Regions from separate parts of the Paenibacillus sp. FSL k6-2145 genome, predicted to be linked through region 3. Evidence: riboswitches for the same ligand, from Rfam matches in the RefSeq annotation. Region 3 holds a riboswitch; each other region holds the start of a gene.

Region 1 (10,791 bases), 1.6 Mb from region 3:
AGCACGTCATATTGTCCGCAATCCGTTAAATAACGAAGCAGATTTGACGTATCCTCACGAGTCATTTGCAACAGTTCTTTCCGATTCGATAATGGCCAGAACACATCGGATCTCAGCGCTTCATGCCGGACCACATATCTATCCACAGCCTTAGATTGCACCTGTAACTGCTTGCCGGATTCCTTTCTGCCCACCTTCAGATCGTATAACAGACGTGACAATCCCGTCTCCGCATCCGGGTTACGCTGCCCACTTCTAGTTAGTCCCTTTTCCAGAAACGGGAGCGTACTGTCCAGCGTCTCCAGATTCAGATAGAGAACAGCATATCCTGCAAGTCCCAATTGCTTTGCCATATGCAGGGCTACTGTCGTTTTGCCACTTCCACCCGAAGCGGATACTACACCGATGGAGAGAGTCTCTTGCCCCGGATGGTGAACCTTCTTACGGCGTGGCTGCCGGCAAGCATGCATCACAGCATCCAGCAAAGCAGGCAAGGGTTGATATTTCATCAGCCGCTTGGCCTCATCCACCTCTTCCATCCCTTCACTAAGCATTAGCCAAGGTACACCTGATCCTTCTCCCCCGTTATTCAGCCAGTCATTCAGAAACTCCGGTTCCGCAATAACCAGATCCGGTAATTCTCGACCTTCTTGCTCATTCATATGATCCCTGAACGAATCCCCTTGGGAGAATGCCGTGAAACGCACATGGAGACCAGGCGAATTTCCCTGTACATAATCAAGCCAGGCGCTAATGTAATCTCTATCTTTTGAAACCAGAACTACCTTCAGTACAATCAAATTTTCCTTCCCTCCCTGTCAAAAAGCACAAAAAAGCACCGTCCAATAACCGCATGAATATGCAGTATATGGACGGTGCTTCCGTCACGTGCTATGAATGTATGGATAATATAGCATACAATTTCTGGGGGAGCAAGGGATTTATTCTAACCCTTTTCCCTTAAGAGTTATACGGTGAATCGAACTCAATAATGTTACGGTCAGGATCAAGTACAAAAATCTGTGCGAATCCCGCTACACTATCCGGTCTCGCTTCATACTCAATTCCCTGCTGCTCCAGCCAAGCTATAGTCCCTGAATAACTGGTGACCCAGATCGCAAAGTGACCGTCTGTTGTATCAATCCCAGCCTCACGTAACGTGTGCCCTTCCGGGTGCTGTAACAGATGAAGCTGCTGGCTACCGATGGCATACCATGTACCTGTGGAGCGGAAAGGCGGGCGTTCAATCTCCTGCATTCCCAGTAACCCCGAATAGAATTTCTTCGCGATTTCCAGATCACGTACAGCCAGACTAACATGGTGGATGTGTGCATATTCGATCATCTTTTATATCCCCTCTCTACTTCAATATGACTATACTATAACACCTTCATCCCTGACCATAATCTCCGCTAAACAGAAAAACACCCCTGATTCTAATCTGGTAAACCTCTCGGCTCACACAAATCTAGTTCAGAGGTGCCTGTTTTATTTTGCGCTATCCAATGCTTCTTGTGGAATCTTGATCTCTTCCACTTGATCCTGGTTGGAGAACGTACTGGTCATCTTCATGTCCATCGTCATTTTCTGTCCATTCTGTTCCATCTCCATGACCATGGTTACGTCCGTACTTGCAGGCAAATAGGTTTCTTTGTTGATCATATATTTCATTTTCATGCTGGTGATATTCATCTGATCAAGCATGGCTTGCATCTGGGCATCCGATCCGTTCTGCTCCATTACGGCTTTGGCCAGTTCCTTTACATTATCACCGGATACGTCAGCGTTAATCACATATTTGTCGCCTTCTTCGGTCACTTTAGTATCTTCTTCAATCTTTTTGAATTGCTCCAATTCACCTTCGGGATTCATGCTTGCTTTCATCTGCTCAATCAGTTCCTTGGTTTGAGCTTCAGGAATCGCAACCCATTGATCCCCAACTTGAGAGTAGATTTTATCCGAAGTGATATACTGCTTCACGTTCTGAGCTTCCTGTCCCGACATTTCCATTTTCATCTCTTGATAGATCATCATTGGATCTTTGATAATATCCATCTTGAGCGATGTTTTAACCTGTTGATCCTGGGACTGTTCACCAGCATCCAGTTTCAGATTCTGATCAATGTTTGCTTCAGTTGTGAAGCTTTTCATTTCTTTGGTTGCTGCATTGGTTTTGGTAATCAATTCGTCCAAGGTAGGGATCTTTGTTTCCTGCTCCGCAGGTGTATTACCCTCGTTAGATGTTTCGTTGTTAGTCGCTGGCGGCGTTGCCGTATTATCTGTATCGTTACCGCATGCTGCCAAGCTCACTGCTAATAATGCCCCGATAAATAATGTAGTCCACTTCTTCAAGTTGTTGTCCTCCCAAAATAGATATGATCTGTAGTCATTACCCAATTATTTCCGTTATTAATCACACTCACAAAAATCGATCTTTGATCTCTGGGGTAGGCAACATGCACGCTTCATCCTTGCCAAACCAGCGATAACGGTTGCGAGCAACCAAGTTATAGACTGCATTACGAATAAATTTCGGTACAATAATGAACACATATAACAACGGATAAGGAAACTTCAGACCTTTCGCCAATCGCAGCGCGGCGGTTGAACGTGTATAGTATTTTCCATTTTCAATCAGAACAAAGGTGTCCATACTGTCTGTCGACAGATTGCCCTTCTCCAGCAGTTCCTTGGCTACATCTGATTGGAGCGAAGCAAAATGATATTTCCCTTCCGGGTCACGCTTGATAATCCATTTGGTTAAGCCCTGGCAGAAGTGACAGACACCATCCACCAGTACGATCGGATGTCCCTGATGCACATCTGTTTGATTTGCTGTCATATTGGCTGCCTCCTATTGTTGCGGTTAGAGTAACTTACCCAATCTGGGCCTTCTTGTTGACTAATTCTAAATTTATTTCTAGAGGTAGTTCAAAAAGACTGAAAACCGCTCTTTTTGAACACGCATTTATTGGAAATATAAAGAAAAAGAGCGCAGGCATTGTGCCCGCGCTCGTATCTGTCCGACAATTACTCCGTAACTGCCTTTTCCATCCATTGGTCATCGATCATCTGTTGATGCAGGTCACTTGCCCACTGGTCCATACATTTGCAAATGAAATCTTTGCGACATACTGGACAAGGCGTTTTCTGCAAACGACTGATATTGGTCATCTTCCATTCCGGGGAACGGGAGTAGAATACACGGCATTTTGTACCGTCTACCAAATTCATTTTAAATTCGTACAATCCGTCTTCCTTGTTACCATAAGCTAATTCTAAATCTGCAATACGCGGTCTATAAGACATGGATATCACCTGTTTAATTCAAATTTGGTTCATGCAATGACACTACTCAGTACTAAGTTATATTAAAGAAAATTCAGTTCAATGTCAACTCGCGCATGTCTACCCGCCAAACAGAATATCCAGAATAGTCCCTACCTGCCCCTGTTTTTTCCCTTTCAAGACATCCGGATCAAATACTTCAACATACCCGCAGGAAGCACAAGCCACGAACAGGTAGTGATTATGCTGTATATCAAACATCTTGCTCAGGCCTGCTCCTGACATGGAGACTTCCTTAATGTTACAATCCGTGCCCCTGCATTTCGTACACACAAATCGCCGCTCGATCATCTCTTCAATACTCATCTTCGTTCCCCCTTTATGGAATGTGTAGCATGAAGTGGGAGTGCAATTATGTAAAATAGTACGCGATCTGGCATCTAATCTCCTGCATCATGTCCATATATTATAATCAACACAAAACCCTGCCGATTGCCAGCAGGGCTTTGTAGTCGAACATCAGGTATATGGGACGATACCCTGCTCTATATGTTCCCTTTACTTGCCGGGAGTCAAATCTTAGACTACGTTTAAAACAACATCAATGTTGCCGCGTGTTGCTTTCGAATATGGACAGAAATCATGCGCCTTGCGGGCCAATTCCTCTGCTTGACTATGATCTACACCAGGCATGCTAACGTCCAGACGAACAGACAGCTGGAAACCGTCATCCGCAGGGTCTTTACCAATGGATACGTTACTTGTAACGACCACATCCTCCAATTTCACACCTGCTTTGCGTGCTACATTGGCAAGGGCACTTTCATAACATGCTCCATATCCAGCGGCAAAAAGCTGCTCAGGGTTAGTACCTTCACCACCGGATCCACCAAGCTCTTTTGGCATTTTCAGATCATGCTTGAGTACGCCATCCGAAGAAGTCACGGAACCTGTACGTCCACCTTTAACTGTCGCTACTGCTGTATATAAAGCTTCCATTAAGAATCTCTCCCTTATCCATATAGTTTTTACTGCCTTCCTTTCAATTTAAACTTCTGGCTCATTTTGAAACGCAATTTTGTATCTTTATCAGCTTTTACAACTTTATTATTTTCATGCATTTCAATGCGATGGCTGTATTTTCCCTATGTTTGGGTAATATACGAAGGGGCATCTGAAAGCTGCAACCGAAATTTTGTGCTGATACATAAAAGTTGCACTAGACAAAAACAATTGAAGGAGTACAATGTAACAATAAACATAAAAATTTAGATATATCATGAGCGGGTTATCCCGCATCAATATCTCAAAATCAATAATTCAAAGTCAGGTGATTATCGTATGAGTAAAAAAAATCCGTTCAACGCTCCTTCAAGAGAATCATTGTCTACTGCGGGCATGGCCCCTTCACTTGGAGAAGCACATAGTTCAATGAAAGTTCCGCAGAATGCTGCATGGTGGAAGAAATTCCTCGCCTTTGTAGGCCCAGGATACCTTGTTGCCGTAGGTTACATGGACCCCGGGAACTGGGCAACAGATATCGCAGGCGGCTCGCAGTTCGGGTATACTTTGTTATCCGTTATCCTGTTATCGAACCTGATGGCCGTTGTCCTTCAGTCGCTGGCTGGCAAGCTTGGCATCGTCACTGGACGGGATCTGGCTCAAGCCTGTCGTGAACGATTCAGCATGCCTGTTGTCATGATGTTATGGATTCTGTGTGAGCTTGCCATTGCAGCTACCGATCTGGCTGAGGTCATAGGTTCTGCCATCGCATTAAAGCTGTTATTTAACATCCCCATGTTATACGGCGTTATCATCACCGCAGTTGATGTACTCCTGATTCTTGTGCTGCAAAACAAAGGCTTCCGCGCTTTGGAAACTCTCGTCATTGTGCTCATGGCAACCATTGCCCTCTGCTTCGGTATTGACCTGTTTCTGGCGAAACCGGATATGGGCGGTGTGCTCCACGGTTTTGTGCCAAATGTCGAGATTCTGCAAAACCCGGCCATGCTCTATATTGCCATTGGTATTATCGGAGCAACCGTGATGCCGCATAATCTGTATCTGCATTCTTCCATTGTGCAGACCCGTCAGATCGAACAGACACCACAGGGCAAAAAAGAAGCCATTCGGTACTCGACCATGGATTCTACAATCGCGCTGACACTGGCCCTGTTCATCAATGCAGCCATCCTGATTGTATCTGCTGCTGTATTCCACAGTGCTGGTATGACACAGGTTGCCGAGATCGCAGATGCGTACCATCTGCTGACACCTCTATTGGGTACTACGGTTGCAAGTATTCTGTTCGGTGTGGCGCTGTTAGCATCAGGTCAGAACTCCACCCTTACAGGTACACTCGCTGGGCAGATCGTTATGGAAGGTTTCCTGAACATTCGAATTCCGGCTTGGCTGCGCAGACTGGTCACACGTCTGATCGCCATCATCCCGGCGGTAATTGTCACAGCCATTGCAGGAGAACATGGCACAGAAGAACTGCTCATTTTGAGCCAGGTCGTGCTGTCTCTTCAATTACCCTTTGCTGTAATTCCCCTGGTGATGTTCACGAGTGATAAAAAAAGCATGGGTGCATTCGCCAACAAATTGTGGCTCAAAATCATCTCATGGGTCATTGCCGCGATTATCGTTGTGCTGAATGTATATCTGATCATTCAGACGATTCGGTTATTCTAATCTCGTTCTTATCGACTAAATACTAAAAAGGCTGATCAACTGCGGTATTCTATACCCAAGTTGATCAGCCTTTATTGTTGCAATACAGCAACATGTTTCCTTTTATAATAAAACGCTAAACTCTAATAAACAATTATCTAATCCTGATTGGGCACCAGTAATGGCAGGAGTTCATCCAATGAATTAACAGTCCAATCCGCACGTTCGTCATCCGATCGGTCTGGCTGGAATCTTCCGTAACCCTGCATAATCCGAATTGTACGCATGCCCAGCTTCCGAGCAGGTATAATGTCGTTATCGATCCGATCGCCGATCATGACGGCTTCCTCCGGTTCACAACCGGCCTGCTTCAAGGCCACAGCGTATAACTCAGGGTCTGGCTTGGACACTCCTTCTTCAGCCGAACACGCCAGAACATCAACATACTTCCGCAAGCCGTAGCTCTCCAGTCTTTCTTCCGTTCCAGGACTCTGATTGGCAATAATGCCAATACGATAATACCGTGACAACTGCTGAAGAACGGAATCCGCTGAAGGAAAAGGACGTTCAAGATCTTTTTGAAACTTCAACTTGTCCTGAATCTGTTTCTGGTGTCCCTCGTCTTCAACGAATGTGCGAATCGCCACTCTCATAGGCCATTGCTCATATTTTCGGTAACAGTTCGCGAACAGTTCGCGTACCGCCTCAATCTTTACCGGATATCCCAAAGCACAGGCTTCACGGACGAACTGTCCGATAATATCATCAACCGGCTCCCATTCATCCACCAGCGTATCTCCAACATCAAAAAACAACCATTTCAATCCACCTACATCCGGCACGCCAATTCCTCCTTGTAAGCCACAGGTGATTCCTGATCCAAATCTAAAAGTTCGTGTCAAAAAGTCTTGAACTACCTTTAAAACCATAAAAAAGAAGACTCACCATCATGCATGAGTCTCCTCAAATTTCCGTTTATCGATACATTCAATTATAACAGGCACCTTACACCTGAGCAATCACAAGCTATGGCATTACCCATTGAGGAGAAAGCCAACTTCCCCATTGAGCGAATATACAATCCGGTCTGCGCCCATGCCCCGATAGATGCCCTTAGGATGACTCTGCTCTGTAATGACGCACAGGGATTTCGATGTCCATGAACGGCAGATCTGTAAATAACGACAGGTCAGATTCAGGCTGTTCTCGAAAATAAACACGTTGCCTACGCTGCCCTGCGGCAAAAACCATTTTTGAGCTGCAGCCGTATTCATGCGAATGACATGTTCTACTCCGATTCTACGGAGTCTGCGCTCTTCCCCTGCACTGTTGGTTAGAACGGCAAACGGCATTTTTTTGTACATCAGCAATTTAATAAATTTGCGTCCTGCTTCATTTGGAGCAGTCACTAAGATCATCTCAGTATCCATCATTCGTTCCTCCCTTGGCGTGAAAAGACAACAAAAAAGAAGCGTGGGGGACCAAGGCCTCCCGAACGCTTCTTAAAGAACCCATGGCGAAAACGCCATGAACCAGCGTACGGCTTGTTGCCTCTCCCTTTAACGCTTACGAGGTTAGCTGACGGATTCGGGCGCGAGAGTCGCCCTATTTCCGGCTGTCACCGGAAAATTCACCCCATGAATGCCTACTGTCCTGGACAGCGCATTCTGTTGGTTCCCCCGTTTCCCACTCATCAATGAATGGAAACTCAGCGATTAAAACATCGTTCGTATATCTTAAAATAAGATCGAGCGATATTATCGTTTGTTTCGTTTTTCAGGTACAATTTAGTTTAAATTGAAATTACGTTATGAATCATACACCCGCGCCATGTCGGTGTAAAGTCCGCACAGATCACCGAATCGACAGATTTTCGGCAATACTCACATATAATAGCGCTTACAACAAGGTCATACTCTATCCATCTCTTTAAATCTATCTAATTCTCACTCTGACGAAAATCACTACGCATTTCATTCACGCATTCTGCACAACTTGCCTCTTTTGATTCATTTAACACCATATTAGTTTTGCATTATTTAATTGTAACCAATATAATAAGAGGTATCAGATGATATCATGGAGGCGATTTAGATGACAGTCTACGATTACAAAGTGAATACCCTTCGCGGTCAAGAAGTTGAAATGTCCGACTACCGTGACAAAGTGTTACTGATTGTGAATACGGCAAGCTCATGCGGCCTTACACCTCAATTCAAAGGTCTGCAAGAATTGCAAGACAAGTTCAAGGATGCGCCATTTGAAGTCCTTGGTTTTCCAAGCAACCAGTTTGCCCAGGAAAAAGGATCTTCCGACGATATCGCCGAGTTCTGTCAGATGAATTATGGCGTGAGCTTCCCTATGTTTGAGAAAATTGATGTGAACGGCTCAAGCGCTCACCCTCTCTTCCAGCACCTTAGCACAGAAGCTCCTGGCCTGCTCGGCTCCAAAGCAATCAAATGGAATTTCACCAAATTCCTTGTGGATCAGAACGGACAGGTAATTAAACGTTATGCTCCCAAAACAACACCGGACAAGATTGAAGAAGATATCAAGAACTTGCTGCAAAAATAATACATTGGCCACCCGTAGCCGGAAGGTAGAGCAGCATTGCCCCGGTAATGGATGGCCTTTTTTATCAACTTTGATGTCAAACTGTTCAAAAAGACAAAAAAAGAAGCCTTCCATTAATGGAAAGCTTCTTTTTAATCGTTCATATGATGCGGTCGAGAGGACTCGAACCTCCACGGGCATACGCCCACTACCCCCTCAAGATAGCGTGTCTGCCATTCCACCACGACCGCATGTCGTAAATAATCGGCAACAGAATTGATTATACCGGGTTCAGAACCAAAAGTAAAGTATTTTTTAATACTTCTTTTTCAGCTAGGCATTTTCATCAAAAATCGCATAATCTCGTCATCTTTACCCATGAACTGCATACATTAGATTTGATCCCCTCCTTTCCGGATTGAGCTGATCTTATTGATTCATTTATATCTAGTCCTCCCTGCACTTCGCAGATATTTAACCTTATATGTTATATAAAATAACACAAATATTTGAATCACAGATTTAATCCATTAAATTCAACTGATACTATTGACAAAAGGCGGACATTTATGGGATGATAACTATCATATAATTCGGATTTTTAAACATAATGCAAACAAAAAGGAATATAAATGTCACTTTAAGTGACATTTAACGAACACAGGAGGCGAATGATTGTGAACCGTGGGAATAAGCTGCTCGATTATGTCAAACTGCTTGATTCCTCTATTCAGGTTGGAGGGTTCACCCATTCCTTCGGCATGGATATCCATATCAGGGAGGGTACCATTCGTAATGCTGAAGATCTCGAATCATTCATGCGTTGTCAGTTGCATCCGAGCATCGTTCGTCTAGAAGGTATGGCCATCAAAGGCATCTATACCGCAGCAGATCACAAGGATACATGGCGGATAGCTCTAATCGACAAGCTCGTCCATGTTCAGCGAACCCCTGGAGATCTCAGAGAACAAGCTGCCGCCATGGGTAAACGATTGATCAGACTTGCACGCGCTCTGCACCCCTGGATTGAATTCAGCCAGCTCGAACAGATCTTTGCCAAATACGATTCGGTTGGCTGCCTCTCCACTGTTCACGCCTGGATTAACCACCACCTCGACATCCCGGTCGAGGAGGCGGTCCTTGGTTACCTGCATTCAGCCATGAATGCCTGCATAACCGAAGCCTCCAAAGTCATTCCCCTGAACAACGATACAACCAAGGATCTGATGGTCCGCCTGGCCACAGATCTGGAGAATGAATGGAAGACCGTCAGCGCCTCGGCTGCGGATGGACTGGCACAGCCAACCTCGATGTCCATGAAATCATTTTTCCCCAGTTTCCATATGCTTGGAGCTGGACTTCATGCCTACAGGGCCTAATCCTCTTCCTCCTCATACCTGCTCCCCTTTATTCAGACAAACTAAAAAACACGCGGCAACCTCCTTGCCGACGTGTTTTTTGTCATTTTATTTGTTTTATTTACGTATTTACGCCATTTATCATCACAAAATACACTTTTTTCCGTCTTTTTTAATTGTTAGATGACGAATTTACGTATATAATGAAACATACAGCTCGCATTTCTATATATTTTACATGAAGAAAGGGCGGCTGAATACTACATTCTAACCAGGGGTGAACCCTTTTGAACAAGAAAAAACCAGTTACTCCGTTCGGATGGGCCATCAAACGACGGCTAACCGAACTTCAAGTGGACCAGAAGACCTTTTGTGAACAGCATGGCATCCCACCCTATCGTTTATCCAATCTTATTCACGGCACACGCAAAGCAACCCGATTCAGGCACCTGGTCGCTGATATTTTGGATATTCCAGATGAACTGAGATAAGATTTCTGCCAAAGGAGGGTCCCATCCATGAGACATGTTACATCCGATCTGGAGAGGCTGTCGTTCCAGTCCATACGTCACCAGCTCATCATCGTTGATCACAATTGGATTATCCAAAGTTGTAACCGTGCCTGGCAACAGGGACTCGGTCAATGCTCACCATCCCCGGATACACACAGTAATCATAGACATTACCTGCATCTGACGGAAGCCTGGGCAAAACGAGGCAAGAACGCTAACATGGCACTTGTCGCACAGAATTTGAAAGAACGCGGAATACCCTTTAATCGAAATCATACATATGACATCTGCGTGTATACTGTATACAACGAAAAGAGGTGGTTTCGTGTAGAACTCACCCCTCTATCTTATGCAAATTCAATTCAGGATACCGATCTCGCTTTGATTGCACACATGGATATTACCGA
Region 2 (10,791 bases), 2.2 Mb from region 3:
TTGTACGGAACGGAGCACGGGGTCGTATGGGGCAAGCCCTTTTATATATTGAATTACGTGAAGCAACCTGCCGTCATCGTTGAAACCGGATTTTTGAGCAATGCAGCAGACCGAGCCAGAATGAATGACCCCGCTGAGCAAAAACGAATCGCCCAGTCCATTGCCAATGGCATTATTTATTATCTGTCGGTAGTGTAGGAGCAGAATGCCATTGCCACACCTCTCGAACCAGATCACCGATTCCTACAAATTGAACCTGGTTTTGCAGACGAGAGACGGATTCACGAATTACTGCGGATGTGTTCATCCCCGAATGACCGACATGACCAATGACAACACAGATATTCTTGTCGATCGCACGCTGAGCAGCCAGATCCAGTTGCTTGCGAATGTGTGGCTTGGAGTTTTGATCATCCAGAAAAATGTCATTGCCTACAGGTGGCATATTTTTGGATACGGCCAGTTCCCCCACCACGGAGCGAAAGTTCGTACGGCTGTCTACAAAGAAGAGGCCCCGCTCCTTGCATACATCGAGCACAATTGACATGATGCGTTTGTCCGAAGTAATTTTGGAACCCATATGATTGTTCATGCCAATTGCGTGGGGCACATCATCAATCGCTTTCTCCACACGTGAACGGACTTCTTCATCTGTTAGATTGGATGTGATTGCACCCGGGCCCAGCCATTCAGGTCGTCCTTTCTTGGGTTCCATGGGCATGTGCACAATCACATCCATCCCCTTTTCATGTGCAGCTATCGCATCTTTCTTCGTTGTGGGTAAAAAAGGCATGACCGCTACCGTTAGTTTAACTGGCATCGCCAGGATCTCTGCCGTACCCTTCATGTCATTACCAACATCATCGATGATAATGGCTAACCGTTTGTGATTCGATGTGGACTCTGAAGCTGCCGCTGTTGGCCCTCCTACGGATATGCCTGCGTAAATCACAATCAAAAATGCCATAATACCTGCAATTAATCGATAATTCTTTCTCTGTTCCTTCATCAAGATTCCCTCCCCGTAACTTCTGTGATCTCATTGTTTGATAATGAAGGGAGGAATATGTAAGCCAAAGCCTTCCTTAATAACAACATCCCCAGCCATTGGAGACCTCTATCTCAAGCGAAGATCCCCATTATTCCAGTTTTTTCCTATCAATTCAGACAATAACTGTCATTGTACAGTTGGAAAATAGAGATTAATTAGAAAAAATACTGTAATTTGTCAGGTTTTCAGTTTAGGAATTATTTAGTAGAATCAACAAATGAAAGAGCTTATATGCTACATTTCTTTCCTATGATTTATGGAAGGAGGTTTTGAAAGGGTTTACATAAAATAAATGCAAGACAATCCGCTATTCTTGTTTGTTATTCCTGGTCGCGGTTTATCTATGTAACCATTTACCATTATCGAGGAGGATGAAAGTAGTGAAATTCAAACTAAAAAAGACGATTAATGTTCTTTTGGCCTGTTTAACAGCCCTGCCTTTGATGTTAACCCCGACAAATGTGTCAGCAGCCAGCGATGCCAACATTAATTTGTCCTCGGAAAAACAACTGATTAAGGGCTTTGGGGGCATTAACCTTCCTGCCTGGATTGGTGATCTGACTCCCGCTCAACGTGAAACTGCTTTTGGTAATGACCAGAATCAGTTAGGCTTTTCAATTCTCAGGATCTACGTCGATCCGGATTCTAATAACTGGTATCGTGAAGTTGCCACAGCCAAACGGGCTATTGAAAAAGGGGCTATCGTATTTGCATCCCCATGGAATCCTCCAAGCAGCATGGTTGAAACGTTCAACCGCAATGGGGACACCAATGCCAAACGTCTGAAATACGACAAATATGCCGCATATGCGCAACATCTGAACGACTTTGTAACCTACATGAAAAATAACGGCGTAGATCTGTATGCCATTTCTGTGCAAAATGAACCGGATTATGCTCATGACTGGACCTGGTGGACTCCACAAGAGATCCTTCGATTCATGAAAGAAAATGCCGGGTCCATTCAAGGTACCAGAGTCATGGCGCCTGAATCCTTCCAGTATTTAAAGAATATATCCGACCCAATCCTGAATGATCCGCAGGCACTTGCCAACATGGACATACTGGGAGCACATACGTATGGAACCCAGATTTCGAATTTTGCCTACCCTCTCTTTAAGCAAAAAGGAGCCGGTAAAGAACTGTGGATGACTGAGGTGTACGTTCCGAATAGTGACAACAACTCAGCAGACCGCTGGCCTGAAGCACTGGACGTTTCCTATCACATGCACAATGCCATGGTAGAAGGTGATTTCCAGGCCTATGTGTGGTGGTACATCCGCAGACAGTATGGTCCGATGAAAGAGGACGGTACCATAAGCAAACGCGGATATAATATGGCTCATTTCTCCAAATTCGTGCGTCCAGGCTACCTGCGAGTCGACGCAACGAAAAATCCGGATACGAACACCTTTGTCTCAGCCTACAAAGGTGATAACAAAGTTGTCGTCGTGGCGATTAACCGTGGAACTTCAGCCACAAGCCAAAAATTCGTTCTGCAGAATGGTAATGCCTCCACTGTGTCCTCATGGATTACGGACAGCAGTCGAAACCTGGCAAGCGGAACCCTGCTTACCGTATCCAATGGAGCCTTCACGGCACAGCTCCCGCCTCAGAGCGTAACAACATTTGTTGCCAACATTACTGGCGGAAATAGCGGCGGGAATACAGGCAGTGGCACTACGTATGAAGCTGAGACCGGAACGTCACTTACGGAAGCTGCCATTGAAACAATCTACCCCGGTTACACTGGCTCCGGGTATGTTAACTTTAATGCGATGACTGGTTCAGCCATTCAATGGAACGGCATTAATAACGCTACAACAGGTACCAAAAACGTAAAGTTTCGTTATGCGCTGGAAAGTGGAACACGGAACCTCGACATTTTTGTGAACGGAACCAAAGTCATCAGCAACGAACCCTTTCCGGCTACGGGAAGCTGGTCCACTTGGGTTGAAAAAACAATACAGGTCCCCATGAACACGGGGACCAATACATTGAAAGTGGTTACCACCGGATCGGAAGGACCGAATATTGACAGCATTAATGTTACCGCAGCGCAATAAAAGTTCCATATGGCTGATGGAAGACCATTTGCTGTAAGAGCAGCTAAGTAGTAACCTCTTGGATACTCAAGTCTAAAGTTAGTGTTATATCAAAAAATGCAAAAAAAGACTCCTTAAGCATTAGCTTAAGGAGTCTTTTTGTTAGATGCGGTCGAGAGGACTCGAACCTCCACGGGGGGGTTAGCCCACACGGACCTGAACCGTGCGCGTCTGCCAATTCCGCCACGACCGCATATTGTATCTCCGTCATCAATATTGGCGACAAGAAATAATATATCATGTGGAATCTATCATGTCAACACTGAAAATAATAACAATAAAGCCCGAACCAGACATCCATGTCGATTCGGGCTTTACCTTTAACTACAAATTACAGCTTGGAAGGCCAGTTGCCATACCAGGCATAACCGCCTCTTCTTTCTTTATCAATATCACTTAATTTGTATTTAACTACCCCGTCACGACCAATAAAGATTGGTTTATCCGTTCCGATCTCATAGAAGCGTGCCCAAATTGGTGCAGCTTTGGAATCTGCGATAATTTTACTGTCTCCATTAGCTCTTTCATACTTGTAACCCGTAATTTTCACCTTGTTAAACCAAGCCTCAGCTCCTTTAATGGATGCGGTAATTTTAGCGTTAGCAGGTCTGGTTTTTAGAAATTTAACAATCGTTACACTCTCTCCAGCTGTCAGCGATGGCACTTCGTAGATTCTTGCGCTCGCTGGTTTAAGGGAACTGGAATCATGTTGTTGTCCCCATGCTGTCAGCTTACCACCTGAAACGACTTGTGTATTCAGAATCGCCTCCACACCTTTGGCAACTGAATTTTTACTGCGGTTAGCAAGTGTGCTGTCGATAAATGAAAAATCACCTTTGCGGGCTGCTACTTCATCCAGCATGATCATTACATTAATCATGGCATCATCATTATAGGTAATGTGCTTGTGATATCCGGAGCTTTGGTAGACCTGTGGCCATCCTCCGTTTGAATACTGCATGTTGATCAAAAAGTTAATTCCTTTGATTGCAGCTGTGGAGTATCGCGGATCATTCGTCTTTTTAAACTCCTTCGCCAATCTTCTAATTTCTGAGTATGTAGCCTTGTTGTCTATCGTGGACTTCGCCCACTCTCCACTTGTCTGTTTATAATCTTTTCTCCAACCTCCATCTGGCAGCTGGTTCTTCAAAATATCAGAAATACTCGCTGTAGTACCCGATGCATCCGCAGCAGATACCGTCCCTACAGGGAGAACTGCCATTCCAACTGCTGAGAACACCATCGTACATGCCAGGACAAAAGTAATTATTTTCTTCGCTTTCAAATGTAACACTCTCCTATGTTCGTTTTTATAAATCTGCCACTTCTACTTTACCTATGATAAGCGTCCCCAAACCTCCTTTATTTGTATTTATCGCATAATAAAATCAATTTTAATCCAATATGTGGATTGGATAATCAGATAATATGCAAAAAATCGATTTTTGTCAATATATGCAACTTAATGAATATAATCTCTCTAATTCTACATAACGGAATAGTTCTTTTAACTCATGACAAACCTATTTATTTATCCAAATTCGTCTTAAACGAATCAATAATGACGTTTTTGTCATGAATGATACCCAAACTTAATCCCTTCTTTCATATAAAAACCTTAATTCCGCTAACATTGAGGTATTACGAAGGGTTTTAAATGGGTTTGACAATTACGCATTTATGCAATATAGTTTCAAATAGTTACAAAAACTTAATTATTCATTGCCGAGTTTCATGTTTGAAAACGGGGGAACCAATTTGGGTGAATTATTCTTATACATAGGAAATATAGGGAACCTTCTACCGAACCCTTAGCTAACTCCGTAGGCATCGAAGGGAGAACATTGATTTTGAAAAAACTGATTATCTCCATTTTTGGAGCAGCTGTATTATTTACATCCGGGGCAACAAGCACAGAGGCAAGCAGTATCAACTCCGTAGTGAACAACATGACAGGTATTCCTTACAAATGGGGTGGCACGACTGTAGCCGGCTTCGACTGTTCTGGTTTTATGAGATATCTTTTCAACAAATACAGCATTGAATTGCCACGTACTTCTCAGCAGCAAGCCAAAGCAGGTACTCCGGTAGCCAAAAGCAATGTTCGGACAGGTGATCTGGTGTTCTTTAATACAACAGGCAAAGGCATTTCACATACAGGTGTATATATCGGCGGCGGACAATTCGCTCATGCCTCCAGCAGTAAAGGTGTAAGCATCACGAAGTTATCGAATCCATACTTCAATGACCGCTATGTAACAGCACGTCGGGTAACTGGACAGTTTATGTATGATAAAATGTTAGGTAAAATGTAATTCACATACAAAAAGGCATCGGTTATTAACCGGATGCCTTTTTTGTACTTAAAATGTATGTTGCATTGCTTACTAATGCAGCGCCTTCTGCACTCGCATCGCACCCTGAGACAGGGCATGTCCTCCTCCAACAGCTCCGGCCACGGCTACGGTCTCCATAATCTCCTGATCTGTTGCACCCTTGGCACGTGCTTCTTCTACATGGTAGAAGGTACATACCTCATTGTTGGCGAATAATCCAATGCCAAGTGCAATTAGCTGTTTTGTCTTGGCATCAATCACGCCTGGTTGGAAGCATTCTCCCGTAAACTCATGATATGACTTCACCACACCTGGCAGTACATCGCTTAATGCTCCAATCTGATCCTTGTAGGCATGAACTTTATCATTCATCAATGTCATGGCTTGTAGCACACCCTCTCGGCTATAGTTACAGATCTTCCTCACTGTACCTATCTTCTCTCCCGAGTGAGTCAATTATGCCAAGAAATCATGGTAATTCCAAACATTTAACGCTCATGGCTCTGCCATAATTATAAGCTGTTACTCACTAAGTGGACTCTGGCGCGGCTCACTGAACAGCTGATATTTGTAACTGCGATCCAGCTTAACGACACGTCGATTCTGACGACGGATAAGTACCTGCTGGCCATCCCAGGCAACAACAATCCCGGTTACATCGTTAGATTCCAGCTCGTCCCGTACTACTCTTACTTTCTCACCTGACAGACGCAGGGCGTCCAGTTCTGTATCACTTATCATCTTCATGGCTCCTATATTCCAAATTTATTTACAAAAAGAGACCTAAATGAAATGTCATTTAGGTCTCACGTGACTGTATTGGACTGTCATGTCATTCGAAATTATGTCCCGACTGAAAGTTACCGCTGCGCGTGCTCTTTGCTGTCGTTCTTCTCGAACCAAAAATCAAGCACTTTGGCAGACATCACACGTTCTTCAAGGTACTCCACTTGATGCGGTGTAAATTGTTCTTTCCAAGAGAAGGACAACTCTTCGCATAAGCCTACAATCGTCAGTAATTCTGACCAGGCAACATAGCGTTTGTACCAGAAAAATTGAGGATGTTCAATCATATAGGGATAAAGGTCATCGAATTCCGTATGTTTACAATCCAGGGCACGTTCAAAATGAACTTTCGATTCCGCCAGCTTATCATTGAAAAATTGTTCTGTTGCCGGTTGGTTCCCCATGGTGTTGCCTCCTCTCCCTAACATAACCCCATTATAAATGAAATCGGCGGTCATGCAAAGGCATAGTTCAAAAAATAGGCCCTATTCCTTTAAAATGTCACATTTCGTTATCGTCAAATTGTACCGTACCATCGTTCAGGGAACGAATGCGTACCAAGGCTTCCACCGGAATACCCTGTTCACGAATCGTGCGTGCCCCTGCCTGAAAACTTTTCTCGACCACAACGCCGAATCCGACAAGTTCCGCACCGGAACGCTCGATAATTTTGATGACGCCACGAGCGGCATCGCCATTGGCAATGATATCATCAATGAACAAAATACGGTCATTCTCATGAATGAACTCGCGGGATACCATAATGTCAGTTACAATTCCTTTGGTAAAGGACGGTACACGTTCACAGTAAGCATCAGGATCAGCCAGAAGTGTTTTTTTGCGACGGGCGAATACAAGTGGCACCCCAAGTTCATAGGCTGCGGCAAACGCAACCGGAATCCCTGAGGATTCTACCGTGATTACCCGAGTTACTCCACTTTCACGAAAACGGGCAGCGAACTCACGTCCCATCTCCATCGTTAATGCAGGATCAATCTGGTGGTTCAACAGACCATCCAGCTTTAATACTTGATCCGAGATAACCACACCTTCTTGTAAAATTCGTTGTTTCAATAATTCCATGATTTGACCTCCCAAGCCTATCCTATGAGGTAAAAGTATCATATATCTATCTATAAGTTCAAGCGAAATTGCCTGGGCGCTTTCCTTGGGACGCAATTCAAGCCAAAGCTCATTATCGATTGTCATGACTTTCGTGGGTCAAGCATACCTTGTACCATGGTACCCGCATGTCCAAACTAAACAGGGGCCTGAGAGGGGAAACACATGAAACAGGCATTTCGGGTGCTGCAGATCGCATTTACATACATCGGAACGGTTGTCGGAGCCGGCTTCGCTACAGGGCAGGAAATTTTGCAGTTTTTTACCCAGTATGGCAAATGGGCCACCGTCACCATAGGCTTATCCACCATGCTCTTTGTCTGGTTAGGTACCAAAATGATGCTGATCGCTCATGATACCGGGTCCCGCTCTTATGAGGATCTGAACAAACATTTATTCGGCCACAAGGCAGGCAAATGGATCACCTGGGTAACCCTTCTCATTCTCATTGGTGTGAACAGTGTCATGCTTGCCGGAGCAGGTTCCGTTTTTGTCGAACATCTGGGTTTGCATTATCAGACAGGTCTGATCGTCACACTTGTAGGGACATATCTGCTTCTCGGTCGGGGCATTCAGGCCATCCTACAAATGAATAGCATCGTCGTGCCCATGATGCTCCTGTTATCTCTGCTCATGATCACCAGTACGATCCATCATCCAGGTGCTTCCCGATTCATCACACTGACGACAGACTCAAACCCTATTCAAGTGTGGCTGTCTCCACTGTTGTATACTTCATTCAATCTGGTGTTGGCTCAAGCTGTTCTTGTGCCAGTAGGTAACCAGATTCGTAGTCGGAATGTGCTGAAGTGGGGTGGAGTTTTGGGTGGAATTGGCGTTGGTTTCATGCTGATGGCAGCTCATTTTGCCATGTCAGCTCAGATGCCCGGCATCATCCAATTCGAAATCCCGATGGGTAGTATTGCCTTTCAACTTGGATGGGCAGTGCAATCTGTATATGTATCCCTTATTTTCATGGAAATATTCAGTACCTTTGTAGCCGATATCTATGGAATGACCTTGCAACTGAGACAACATATACGCGTTCACCCCCGTTTCATTACATTAACCATTATGCTGTTGTGTTACTCACTCAGTCAGTTTGGATTCAGTTCCCTGCTATCCATCCTTTACCCCATCTTTGGAAGTATGGCATTAATCTGGGCTGCCAAATTGGTACTGAACCGCTGGGGCGCCTTTCGTAGACGCAACAATATATAAATCTCACGGTCCATGTGCTTCATGAATATGAGCATCCGTTTGCCTCATAACCACAAGTCACCGCGGTTACTCTTTCCTTAAACATGACAAAAAGCCGCTGTTTATCACAGCGGCTCGCACTTTTTGCCCTACGTTTTAGGCTTTGCTAGGAAACTGCAGATACATCTTTTTCAACTCATTGACCGATCTGCCGAGCGAGTAATGTGTCTTGGCTTTTTCACACGCTGAACGGGCAAGTTCATAACGATAAGCCGGGTCCAGCATCACCTTTTCAAGCGCTTCAGCCAATGCAGAAGGATCTTCTGCCGGTACAAGCAACCCATTGCTACCGTTCTCGATCTGTTCCGGTATACCACCTACATCCGTACCCACAAGGGCAAGACAACTCAGCGCCGCTTCAGCGAAGACGGAACCAAATGCTTCTGCCCGTGAAGGAAGTACAAAAATATCAAAGAATGGCATGAATTCCTCAGGGTGCAGTGTGTAACCATAGAAGATGGTCTCATTATAGATCCCCAATCGTTGTGCCAATTCTTCCAGATCAGGACGAATCGGTCCATCTCCAATAATATGTAACACATAATCATGACCTCGGCCCTTCAGTTCCGCACAAGCTTTGAAAAGAATATCCAACCCTTTTGCCGGAACAAGCCGACATACCGTGACCAGTTGTGGTATCGCATTATCATGAGGAATCGGCTTAAACCGCTTCTCATCAAATCCATTGGGAATCACACCGATGACATCAGGTTCCTTCACGTAGGGAGCCAGATAACGACGGAACGAATCCGACACCGTCAAGAGGCGCTCTGCCTGATGTTCCAGCTCACCATATATCGCAAGCAGGAATCGATGCTCGGGTCCATCCGTTTCAATGCGTCCATTAAGGATTAATTCTCGTTCATAACTAGAGTGAATCGTCTGAATGAGGGGTGTATCCGGGAAAACCGTTTTCATCGCAAGTCCTGCAATTGGGTGGTGTGCATGGATCAGATCATAGGGCTTCTGAATACGCAGTTTGGTCCACCAAAGATAATCACGATAGGTTTGAATATATTTTTGGACAACAGGACTATCCTGATATTCCGTCCAGTCAAACGTTTCGAACTGAACTTCCTCTCTGCCCTTGTTGCGAATTCGCTTTGGCAACGAGAACAGATCCATTTCCCACCTCGGGGTTGTAAATCTCTCTTGCATATACGGAATCATAGAGGATACACCTCCGGGCTGCTCCGGAGGAAAGAAAAGCGCCTGCAGCAATTTCACCGTTAGTTTCCCCCTTTCTAACTTACGTACTACTCTACTATCCATTATGACATAGGGAAGCCGGAACATCTATATTACGTAAGATAGTGCAAACTTTTGGCTATTTAAACCGCTCAATCAAAGCTACACTGATCAAGCTTTTGTTCACCAACTCGTATATACAACATATTCATGAAACGTGCCCCTCAGAAGCAAAAGCTTTAATCCAGCTGTTAACCGCTCGCGTTTGTCGTCAACATAATCATTGGGTATTCAGAATTCTCAGCTCAGTAGCTCCACGGGCTTCTCATATGTACTGTAACCATCTGTCTCTCCCAAAAAAGTATACCCGTTCCGCGCGTAAAAGGCGTTCAACGTTGCGTTGCTCGCTCCGCAATCTAACCGAACCGTATGTTTGCCTTCAAAATGTATGCCACTGCTGGACCATTGCAAAATGGACCGTCCCAGACCGCTCTGAGCATATTTTCTTCGAATCGCCAGCCGATGCAGATAAATTGCACCATCCTCGGGATGAGCTTTTGAACCCCAAAGATGAATATCCCAAGGGCTTGGCTGAACCAAAAGGATGACCATCCCCGCTACGTCCGCTCCTTTTTTAAATACAAACACATCTCCACGCCGAATCGCCCCTGCCGTATCATGAGAATCTTCCCCTTTAAGCAGAGCGTTCCATTGGGAAGAACCTTGGCTCTGTAACCATTCGGCTGTCTCCACCAGCAGCGACATCACATCGTCCGTATCTTCCGGCTTCGCCTGAACCGCTTGAAAACCATCGTTAATATATTCGCTACTGATCCTGAATGAGTGCATCATTGTTCTCCTCCGCTTCCTGATCTCTTTTAAACTAATGGTACTATACCGGGAAATGGATTTTTCGTCAAAATGAGAACAAAAAAAGGTAAAA
Region 3 (10,791 bases):
CGGGAGAAAAAGGACATGCGAAAAGTGCTGGAGGCTTTTGACGAATCCAACGGGACTTTGTTATTTTATGAATCGCCTCACCGTATTCGGAAAACATTAGTCCACCTCGAAGAAATTCTGGGTGATCGCTCGATTGTCCTGGCTCGTGAACTAACCAAGCGTCATGAGGAATTCGCAAGGGGCACTGTGAAGGAATGTATAGATTGGCTTGAAGAACATCCGCCTCTTGGCGAGTACTGTTTGCTGGTAGAAGGCATTAAGGAAGAGGAGCGTAAGGCTGAACGCGAAGCATGGTGGCAGCTCATGTCACTAGCGGATCATGTCAGCCATTATGAGGGTGAAGGATATAACCGTAAAGATGCAATGAAAAAAACGGCTACCGATCGCGGCCTGACAAAGCGTGATGTATATAATGCATTAATCGAGCAGTGATCTAACCAAATATCTTCTGTTGTGGGGAACATAACTTGAAAAGAAGCTTATATCCAACCTTAGTGGAATATTAAAAAGAGCAGAGTGGCTCAGAAAAATTCCAAACAAAATTTATCGTTCTCTTCCGGTTCGCGTGTGACAGAATCTTTTTGGGTAATGGAACCCATAACAAGGCAAAAAAATACCTTCCGCGGTGGGGTTCACACCGGGAAGGTCATTAAGGAATATTAAAAAGGTTAGAAATAACAATTTAGATAAGTCCAGTATACCTGGTTTTTCTTATTTTGTCACAGGTGCAGGGATTTCGGAAATACATTCGTTACAAACAATTTTACCTTTGAAGTAAGTAACGTTCTCTGCATTACCACAGAAGATACAAGCAGGCTCATATTTTTTCAACATGATGCGCTCGCCGTCAACATAGATTTCCAGAGCATCTTTTTCACCAATACCGAGTGTACGGCGCAATTCAATTGGAATAACTACCCGTCCCAGTTCGTCCACTTTTCTTACAATACCTGTTGATTTCATCATTATAATCAGTGCTCCTCTCAGCTAACTATCATTGTCATTATTCGACATTATTTTATGTTTTATGATACTCATCATACCAACGATTCCCAAATCAGTCAACCTTAAAATTAGCTTAAAATTAAGGCTGTTTTTCACAAGGTTACTGGTGGTAAGGGATTGGAAGCTGTTTTTCGCATTTAAACCTCAATGTCAGCTTTGTCGATTTGGAAAACGACAAAACTACTTCATTCGACAAAGTTCGTCATAACGTGTCGAATCTTAGGTGAATCGTAGAGTTCAAAGCGTTAATATAAAAGAAATTAAAGGAGTGAGTCGACATGGAACAACGTTTAACGGAAGAGAAAGTATTCAAAGATCCGGTACATAATTATATCCACGTGCAAGATCCGGTTATATGGCAGTTAATTAACACCCCGGAATTTCAGCGTTTACGCCGGATTCGTCAGCTGGGTACTTCTTACCTTACATTTCACGGAGCAGAGCATAGTCGGTTCTCACATTCACTAGGTGTTTATGAGATCACACGCAAGATCATCTCTCAATTTGAAAGAAGTCATTATTCGGATTGGCCGAAGGAAGAAAAGATTGTAGCTCTTTGTGCAGCTCTACTTCATGATCTCGGGCATGGGCCATTCTCTCATTCCATTGAGGAAGCTTTTGACATGAATCACGAAGATTGGACTTGTCGCATTATTACAGGTGATACCGAAGTAGGGGCGATCTTAAGACGGTATGCTCCTGATTTTCCTGACAAAGTAGCGTCTGTCATTCAAAAAACGTATGAAAAGCCGATTGTGGTGAACTTGGTGACCAGTCCGCTTGATGCAGACCGAATGGATTATTTGCTCAGGGATGCCTATTTTACAGGTGTAAATTACGGCACGATTGACCTTGATCGTATCCTTCGGATGCTGCGTCCTTATCATGGGCGGATTGTAGTCAAGGAGTCAGGCATGCATGCTGTGGAGGATTACCTAATGTCTCGGTATCAGATGTATTGGCAGATTTACTTCCATCCGGTGACTCGTAGTTCTGAAATTATATTGCGGCAAATATTCAAGCGAGCGAAAACACTCATACAGCATGGTTTTCAATTCCGCTTCATGATTGATCCACTCCCTCAACTATTTGAAGGAGAATTATCCGTAGATGAATATTTGCAGTTGGATGAAGCATTAATTCAGACGGCATTTACGCAGTGGCGCAAGGAGGACGATACTGTTCTGAGTGAGTTATGCGAACGTTTTATGGATCGCAAGTTATATAAGTATGTAGAGCTTGAACAGGTCGACTTGACAATGATGGAAGAGATTCGGGAAGCTTTTGTACAGGCTGGTCTCGATCCCGAATATGATCTTGAAATTGATTTTCCTTCGGATAATCCGTATGATGTGTTTCGTCCGGATGAATCCACAGATAAGCAGATTCTTCTTCTGGATCGACAGGACAATTTACGTGAGTTGTCAGAAGTATCTGACATTGTCCGTTCCATCAGTGGGCTTCACCGAGGGAAACATCATTTGTATTACCCGCAAAACAAGGTGGATGCGATTATTCACGAATTACCGTCACATATACGCCCCTATTTCTTGTAATCGTGTGGGTATAATCCGATGAAGAATTTCGATATCAAAACACTTTCTAAAAGAGCTATTTTTCATGATACAGTAATCTGCTTTAATGGGGAGTATATGTAGATCGACATAATTTTGTAAATGCAAGCAGGTAGAATGGGTACAATCAGCAATATATAGATCAGAATATCCGTATATCTTCTATATATTGTAGTTGTGAAGAAACAAACGTAATGATGTAATACACAGATACCCAAAATGTTTTATGTATGAGTCATTGAATTATTGAATTTTACAAATTGAATTTTGAAAAAGAAGATAGTCGTTATTTCGACATGAAGGGAGATACAAACATGATGCTGTTCGACACACATACACATCTGGATGCACCACAATTCGACGAGGACCGCGAGGACATGATTCAGCGTGCTGTGGATGCAGGAGTTGGTCGCATGATCAACATTGGCTTTAACCGGGAGACGATTCCAACTACGATGAAACTCGCTGAAACATATGACTTTATCTATGCAGCTGTAGGGTGGCATCCAGTAGATGCGATCACTATGCAGGAGGGTGATTTGGAGTGGATTGCATCTTTATGCAAGCATGAAAAAGTGGTTGCGATCGGTGAGATTGGATTGGATTATCATTGGGATACTTCACCGAAGGAAATACAGCATCGCGTATTACGACAACAAATTGCTTTGGCTCGTGAAGTGAACATGCCAATTGTCATTCATAATCGGGATGCACATGAGGATATCATAAGAATTTTGCGTGAAGAGAAAGCGAGTGAAGTTGGTGGTGTGATGCACTCGTTCTCGGGCAGCTGGGAAACAGCGAAAAGTTGTCTCGATATGGGCTTCCATCTCTCCTTCGGAGGACCGATCACATTCAAAAATGCAAAGCAGCCCAAAGAGGTACTGGAGAAGGTTCCTATGGACCGGTTTTTCATTGAAACAGATGCTCCATATTTGACACCTCACCCTTATCGTGGGAAACGAAATGAGACAGCGCATGTACGTCTGGTTGCAGAGGCAGCTGCGGAAATTAAAGGCATTTCGGTGGAGGAAATTGCTGCAATAACAACCAAAAATGCCATGGAACGATTTGGAATTCGTTAAAAAAACGAGCAAATGAGGTGAAAAAGGCAGGTAAGCGGAGTTAATTTGCCCTTTGATTCAAATAAATCAAGAATATTACAATATTTTAACCAAATATTCAGAAAAACGTACTTGATCAACGCTTTACAACATGCATCAAAACAGGATATCATCTTTTCAGTGAATTGTTGTGCGGAAAATTGGACAGATGTTCGGGGGATGAACAAAGGGACACTTTCCGATGAAACAACATTACTTTCATGAATCAGTCTCGCTGAGTCTCCGTTAACGGAGAGCGGGGGAACCAATAGGGCTTAAACATCGGTGTATTTGGCCGATGCGCAACGTTCGCTGACCCAAAAGCAGCGAAGGGAACTGCGAAGCCGTATTTGATTTCTTCTTTGGGTCTCGGGGTGAATTCAAGGGCGTCCGCCATGAGCGGGTGACCCAAGATAGGGCGGCTCTCTTTCGCCCGAACCCGACAGCTAACCTCGCAAGCGGAAAAAGAGAGGCAACCTCGTGCATGAATTTCCGATATTCAAAATCATTCGGAAGCCACGAAAGAGTTCCTCTTACACTCTTTCTTTGGCTTTTTTGTTTTTGAATAAAAGAAATATTGTCATCATACGGTAGGTATTCAGGAGGATGACATCATGTTGCGAAGATTGATTCATGGTGCAGAACCGGATTATGTTGGTCCGATCTGTGTTCTGTAGAAAATTTGGTATAGTCACGTCAAAGACATCATGCATTACTTTAGACGGCGAGGCTATGAAGGAGGACGGAGAAGTGGGCACATTCCAACCAGAAGAGACCCATGAGTCACGATCATCCAGTAAGTCTTTCGCGTTGCGGTGGAAGCATGAGAACATGCGTCAAATGGCATTGATCGCGATTTTCTCAATTGCGCTTACAATCATGATCTTGTTAGTCGTTTACGGTCAGGCCGGGAAACAAATTTCACTGGTTATTGATGGCAAGGCTCAGGTGGTAGAGACTCGTACAGGAATGCTTCAGGAAATGCTGGAGGAGCAGTCGATCACAGTCAGCCCTCACGATAAGGTATCCATGTCCATGAATGGGGCGATTACAGATGGAGACCGAATCGTTATTGAGCGGGCCGTTCCAGTTAACATTACGGCAGACGGAGACACCAAGACTCTGTATACAACCGATTCATCGGTAGAAGATGCAATTCAAAAATCAGGTATTCAAGTTGAGAGTAATGATAAAGTGTATCCGGCGCTTGGCACTGCGATCAAAGCGGAGATGAAGATCCGTGTAGTGCGCGTAACAAAGCGTACAGTGGATGTAGAGCAACCGATCGCTTACAAAGTCATTAAAACGGCTGACCCTAGCTTGTACAAAGGGGATAACCGTGTCGTTGTGAACGGCAAAGAAGGCACAATTGTGCAGCATATCGAAAAGGTATTTCAGGATGGAGAATTGGTCTCCAAAAAAATGGTCGGCAAATCTGTCGCGAATAATCGTGTAGATAAAGTGATCGCTGTCGGCACCAAAGCAAAACCGGTCGTGAAAGAACCTGAGATTCAGACCGTATCGGCTCAAACTTCAACAACCAAAAAGGCTACAACAACGAACTCGAAGAAAACATCTGCCTCGGGCAGCAAAGTGATTACCGTATCCGGGACTTCTTTTAAATACTCTAAAGTACTTAAAAATGTATCCATGACTGCCTACTCTTCCGAAGAGCCGGGCATTGGTACTAAAACAGCTTCCGGTACTCGTGTAACGGAAGGGCGCACCATTGCGGTTGATCCCAAAGTCATTCCAATTGGCTGGTGGGTATATATCGAAGGTCTGGGATTCCGTCGTGCGGAAGATACAGGCGGTGCCATCAAAGGCAATAAAATTGATGTATATTATGACAGTGTGAAGCATGCCCTGAATTTTGGACGTAAAAAAGGCAAGACGGTCTACGTGATCGGTCCGGTGAAGCCGGAAGCGAACTAAAATCGTTTTACTTTGAAATGGGAATGCTATAAAATAGTTGCATGAATGATTCATGCGGAATATGCGGCGGAGGAGTCTGAATTCAGTCTCCCCCGCCGTTTGGCAGAGAAGAGGATATTCCTCTTCTTTTTGCGTTAGAAAGGAAGAAATGGAACATGATAAAAGAAGTCATTGTGGTGGAAGGCCGTGACGATACGGTAGCTATCCGTCGGGCCGTTGAAGCCGATACAATAGAAACAGGTGGATCAGCCATCAACCAACGCATTCTGAAGCGGATTGCGCTTGCTCAGGAGAGACGGGGAGTCATTGTACTGACAGATCCGGATCATGCTGGCGAACGCATTCGTAAAATTATTGCGAATAAGGTCCCTGGCTGTAAACATGCCTTCATTCCGGAGGCCGATGCAACACGCAAAGGTGACATTGGGGTGGAGAATGCCTCACCGGAGGCGATCCGTCATGCTCTGGCGCGTGTACATACTTCATACGAAGGTGCTCCGAGCCTGATCGATTGGGAGGACCTGATCGCGGCAGGACTTATTGTGCATCCGCAGGCTGCTGCACGTCGCATGGAGATGGGCAATCTGCTGGGCATCGGTTATTGTAACGGGAAGCAGTTCCACAAACGTCTCAGTGTATTTCAGATTACACGGGAAGAGTTCTCTACAGCATTAGCGCAAATTGAACGTGAAGGATTGTGAGCATATGAAGGATATGGAAGAGACGATAGAAATTGCAACGCCCAAGCGAACGAAAGAGATTATTCAAAGACACGGATTCTCATTTAAGAAAAGTCTGGGTCAGAACTTTCTGATCGATCAAAATATACTGAACAAAATTGTTAATGCAGCCGATTTGGACGAGTCCAAGGGCGCGTTAGAGATCGGGCCGGGTATTGGAGCCCTTACGGAGCGACTGGCTCGGGTAGCCGGTCCTGTCACAGCCGTAGAGATTGATCAGCGCTTGATCCCAATCCTAGGAGAAGTGATGCAGCCTTATTCGAATGTACGTGTTCATCATGGGGATGTGCTGAAGCTTGATCTGGCTGAGCTGTTTAATACGGATTTTGCATCCGTGGACAAAGTCAGTGTTGTGGCTAACCTGCCTTATTATGTAACGACTCCAATCATGATGAAACTGCTGGAAGAGAAGCTGCCGGTAGACAGCATTGTTGTCATGATCCAAAAAGAAGTGGCTGAACGGATGGCTGCTGCACCGGGATCAAAAGACTACGGCAGTCTGAGCATCGCAGTTCAGTACTACAGTATGCCGGAGCTTGTGTGCATTGTGCCTCCTACGGTCTTCATTCCGCAACCTAATGTGGAATCAGCTGTCATTAAGCTAAAAGTGCGTGAGCAACCACCAGTGGAGATTCCGGATGAAGCACACTACTTCGAAGTGGTACAGGCTTCTTTTGCCCAGCGGAGAAAAACAATCTCAAACAACCTGAAGGCACGCTTCTTCACAAAAGAGAACCGGGAACAGGCAGATATTCTGCTGGAGCGGGCAGGTATTCAACCGTCCCGACGTGGAGAGACGTTGAGTCTGCAAGAGTATGCTACACTCAGCACCGTAATGTGGGAAGCAGGGGTACGTGCAGCGCTGTAAAATTTGAATGAACCAAACCGGGTCTTTGCCCATACGATGGGGTAGAGGTGATTACGTTGATGAATATCGGAGACTTGGTCGTTCGGAAGTCATACGGCGGCGATGTGACTTTTCGGGTGGAAGGCCTCCAGTTGGATGCTGCGGTCATTAAAGGGACTGAGTTCCGGCTGATTGCCGATTCCCCGGTGGACGATTTGATACAGGTTCCCTACGAACCACAAAGCGCCAAGACCAGACAGGCGCATATTAAAGCACATCAGACCCTGTCCCGTCTGCAGCAGAATCGTATGGAACAGGCTGAGCGGAATCGGGAAGGTCTGGTACAGGATTGGTCTGCTCAGCAGGAACCGGCTTATTTTGAAATGCCTGGAAAGGTGCTTCATCTGGATGGAGATCCGAACTATTTGAAAAAAAGTATGGATCTCTATGAGCAACTTCGTGTGCCCGCAGAGGGACAATATGTCCATGAATCGGCAATGGCAGATACCTTATACCGTTTATTACCCAAAGTACGTCCGGATATCGTGGTCATTACGGGTCATGATGGGGTGCTAAAGACACGTCAGCCCTATGACTTATATAGTCTTGGTAGCTATAAGAACTCGCAAAATTTTGTGTCGGCCATTCAGGTGGCCAGACAATATGAACGTCATCTGGACGCCCTCACTATTGTGGCAGGGGCCTGTCAGTCCCATTTTGAGGCACTGCTGCGCGCTGGAGCGAACTTTGCCAGTTCTCCAGGCAGAATTCTCATTCATGCACTTGACCCGGTCTATGTGGCAGCCAAGGCCTCCTTCACCTCTGTGCGGGATACGGTCAATATGAGTGATGTTCTGCACAATACCATCAGTGGTAGCCAGGGTGTGGGTGGTGTCGAGACACGGGGGAGTTACCGGGTAGGTCTGCCTGGGCTGAATGATTTATCTACGCTAAAAGTGAACCCGTCGGCAGTCTGATGTAGGCCATTTAAAGTCCCAATTTGGGGCTTTTTTTGTTTGCAAAAAAATTCATTGACAACAACTTTTTGATGCTGATATAATAATTAGTTTTGATTTGACAATGACTGTAAAATCCGGTATAATGGACAAGAAAAGAGGTGGTCGTCGACAATGGCTAAAAACACGCTGTTGGATATCAAACGCAATCTCGATGCACATATTGGTCAGAAAATTATGTTGCGGGCTAATGGTGGCCGCCGTAAGACCATTGAGCGTACGGGTGTATTGGAAGAAACGTACCCTTCTGTTTTTATTGTTAAGCTTGATGAGGAGCAAGAAACCTTCAAGCGAGTATCTTATAGTTATGCGGATATACTTACGGAGTCGGTGGAAGTCATGGTTTATGACCCGGGCAGCCAGACGCATAGCTCCTATATGGAGACGTAAGTATCGATTTACAGGCGATTCGCCCCACAAGGCGGATCGCTTTTTTATATTTTCTTTTTCTATAAAATCACCCGTCCATCTTCTAAACTAACCCATACATACTCAGGAATGAGCGAGGAACGGTCGCGGCATACTACATGGACAGGTGAAGGGACAGTTTCTTAAGCAATGCAGGAAACTGAATTTGGCCTGATGGCAAGATGTCCAAAACGTGAACGAACTCATCACATTATGAAAGATACATTGGAGGAGGATGGTTCATGAGTCGCAGAAGAAGAAGTGTCATGTCAGAGGATCTGAAGAATGAGCTTGCGAAAGACCTGGGCTTCTATGATACGGTCCAACAGGAAGGTTGGGGTGGAATCAAAGCCAAGGATGCAGGAAACATGGTGAAAAGAGCCATTCAACTTGCTGAGCAGGCTGCCCGCAAATCTTAATCCGGTTCAAGCAGACTGAAAAGCGGGGAAATCCGTCAGGAACAACCCCGCTTTTTCCCCTTAGATGCGGAATAGAAATGACTTGACAGCCCCATTTTGATATAATATGTTAAGTTGTCTTAGGGAAAAGGTGAGGACGGGTGAACGCCTTGAAAATTTACGAAAAAGCGCCTGCTAAAATTAATTTGATGCTGGACGTTTTACATAAAAGAAGCGATGGATTCCATGAAGTTGAAATGATCATGACCATGGTCGATCTGGCTGATCGACTGGAAATGTCGGAGCTGCCGCGAGATACTATTTTCATCTCCAGTCAGGCGGGTTATATTCCGCTGGACGAGAAGAATCTGGCTTTCCAGGCAGCCAGACTCATTAAGGAGCGCTATAACGTGCGTACGGGCGTCCATATTCATCTGGATAAAAAGATTCCAGTTGCAGCCGGACTTGCCGGGGGCAGCAGTGATGCAGCAGCAGCGCTGCGTGGATTGAACCGTCTATGGCGGTTGAATATACCGGATCACGAACTGCAGGAGCTTGGAGCTGAACTCGGGTCGGATGTTCCATTCTGTATCACAGGAGGGACTGCACTCGCTACGGGCCGTGGTGAGAAGTTAACTCCCATTCCTAATCCGCCGCAATGCTGGGTGATTCTGGCCAAGCCTCCGATCAATGTGTCTACAGCCGATGTCTACGGACGTTTCCGCAGTGACAAGATTGTTCGTCATCCGAGTGCGGCTAAAATGGAGCAGGCTATTCGCAGCCAATCATTTACGGAAGTATGTAACCAGATGGGCAATGTACTTGAAGATGTAACGTTGAAACTGTATCCGGAAGTTCAGCATCTGAAGGATGCCATGATTCGATTGGGTGCAGACGGCGTGTTAATGTCCGGTAGCGGTCCAACGGTATTTGGGCTGGTCTCCAAAGAATCGAAGGTTGCCCGGGTATATAATGGTCTGCGTGGTTTCTGTAAAGAAGTGTACGCTGTACGTATGTTGACGTAAAATTCGCTTTTATAATGTACAAACACGTATAAAGGTGGTATATTTTTAAATAATTATTCGGATTTGGATGTTTCCGTGATCGTGAGGATGGATCTCTGTGAAGAAGTTAAAACGAAGCGCAAGGCTGGTTGAAATGACGCAATACTTATTGTCCAGACCGCATACGGTTATTCCGTTGACCACATTTGCCGAACGTTATGGTGCCGCAAAGTCTTCAATTAGTGAAGATTTGGCGATTATCAAAGAAGTGTTCGAAGAAGGTGGGTCAGGAGAACTGCATACACTGGCTGGAGCAGCCGGGGGAGTAAGATGGATTCCGAAGGTATCCCGAGAATTGGCACTGGCATTTGCGGAGCGGCTCTCGACCCAGCTCGCGCAACCTGATCGGATCTTGCCTGGAGAATACCTGTACATGTCCGACTTGCTTGGTCAGCCCGCATTGATGAATGAAGCCGGCAAGATTTTTGCAACGGCCTTTGGCAATATGAATATTGATGTGGTTATGACGGTAGAAACCAAAGGAATTCCACTGGCTTATGCGACCGGAGCCCAGCTCAACCTGCCTGTCGTGCTCGTACGCAGGGACCATCAGGCTACAGAAGGATCGGCCGTAAGTATCAATTATGTATCCGGGTCCCATAAAAGTCTGCATACCATGTCCCTCTCTCGTAGGGCGATGCGTGAGCATTCCAGAGTACTTATTGTGGATGACTTCATGAAGGCCGGGGGTACGGTGCAAG

The links. A riboswitch is a leader RNA that binds a small molecule or an ion and turns the genes downstream of it on or off. The one in region 3 is predicted to bind cyclic di-AMP.
Region 1: linked by a shared signal. The riboswitch ahead of NZ043_RS16340 (hypothetical protein) and the one ahead of NZ043_RS09465 (3D domain-containing protein) in region 3 are both predicted to bind cyclic di-AMP.
Region 2: linked by a shared signal. The riboswitch ahead of NZ043_RS19680 (C40 family peptidase) and the one ahead of NZ043_RS09465 (3D domain-containing protein) in region 3 are both predicted to bind cyclic di-AMP.

What each region holds. Positions count from the first base shown of each region.
Region 1 is NZ_CP150267.1:3,716,025-3,726,815, reverse strand. It holds gene NZ043_RS16385 (ParA family protein) at 1-800, opposite strand, end outside; gene NZ043_RS16380 (VOC family protein) at 961-1,344, opposite strand; gene NZ043_RS16375 (DUF6612 family protein) at 1,489-2,352, opposite strand; gene NZ043_RS16370 (thiol-disulfide oxidoreductase DCC family protein) at 2,420-2,842, opposite strand; gene NZ043_RS16365 (hypothetical protein) at 3,031-3,309, opposite strand; gene NZ043_RS16360 (zinc ribbon domain-containing protein) at 3,409-3,654, opposite strand; gene NZ043_RS16355 (organic hydroperoxide resistance protein) at 3,868-4,287, opposite strand; gene NZ043_RS16350 (Nramp family divalent metal transporter) at 4,687-5,982, shown strand; gene NZ043_RS16345 (HAD family hydrolase) at 6,120-6,803, opposite strand; gene NZ043_RS16340 (hypothetical protein) at 6,996-7,394, opposite strand; cyclic di-AMP (ydaO/yuaA leader) riboswitch at 7,510-7,685, opposite strand; gene NZ043_RS16335 (glutathione peroxidase) at 8,056-8,535, shown strand; tRNA gene NZ043_RS16330 (tRNA-Leu) at 8,683-8,765, opposite strand; gene NZ043_RS16325 (urease accessory UreF family protein) at 9,192-9,893, shown strand; gene NZ043_RS16320 (hypothetical protein) at 10,160-10,363, shown strand; gene NZ043_RS16315 (hypothetical protein) at 10,391-10,791, shown strand, end outside.
Region 2 is NZ_CP150267.1:4,400,558-4,411,348, reverse strand. It holds gene NZ043_RS19705 (N-acetylmuramoyl-L-alanine amidase) at 1-198, shown strand, start outside; gene NZ043_RS19700 (divergent polysaccharide deacetylase family protein) at 173-1,009, opposite strand; gene NZ043_RS19695 (carbohydrate-binding protein) at 1,432-3,117, shown strand; tRNA gene NZ043_RS19690 (tRNA-Leu) at 3,264-3,349, opposite strand; gene pelA (pectate lyase) at 3,488-4,450, opposite strand; cyclic di-AMP (ydaO/yuaA leader) riboswitch at 4,870-5,001, shown strand; gene NZ043_RS19680 (C40 family peptidase) at 5,007-5,471, shown strand; gene NZ043_RS19675 (carboxymuconolactone decarboxylase family protein) at 5,544-5,873, opposite strand; gene NZ043_RS19670 (hypothetical protein) at 6,015-6,233, opposite strand; gene NZ043_RS19665 (hypothetical protein) at 6,353-6,682, opposite strand; gene NZ043_RS19660 (xanthine phosphoribosyltransferase) at 6,780-7,361, opposite strand; gene NZ043_RS19655 (hypothetical protein) at 7,566-8,621, shown strand; gene NZ043_RS19650 (glycosyltransferase family 4 protein) at 8,757-9,887, opposite strand; gene NZ043_RS19645 (GNAT family N-acetyltransferase) at 10,149-10,697, opposite strand.
Region 3 is NZ_CP150267.1:2,153,820-2,164,610, forward strand. It holds gene rsmI (16S rRNA (cytidine(1402)-2'-O)-methyltransferase) at 1-432, shown strand, start outside; gene NZ043_RS09450 (AbrB/MazE/SpoVT family DNA-binding domain-containing protein) at 712-966, opposite strand; gene NZ043_RS09455 (HD domain-containing protein) at 1,284-2,561, shown strand; gene NZ043_RS09460 (TatD family hydrolase) at 2,894-3,664, shown strand; cyclic di-AMP (ydaO/yuaA leader) riboswitch at 3,906-4,159, shown strand; gene NZ043_RS09465 (3D domain-containing protein) at 4,433-5,617, shown strand; gene rnmV (ribonuclease M5) at 5,773-6,318, shown strand; gene rsmA (16S rRNA (adenine(1518)-N(6)/adenine(1519)-N(6))-dimethyltransferase RsmA) at 6,323-7,225, shown strand; gene yabG (sporulation peptidase YabG) at 7,285-8,181, shown strand; gene NZ043_RS09485 (Veg family protein) at 8,335-8,610, shown strand; gene NZ043_RS09490 (small, acid-soluble spore protein, alpha/beta type) at 8,871-9,047, shown strand; gene ispE (4-(cytidine 5'-diphospho)-2-C-methyl-D-erythritol kinase) at 9,197-10,051, shown strand; gene purR (pur operon repressor) at 10,149-10,791, shown strand, end outside.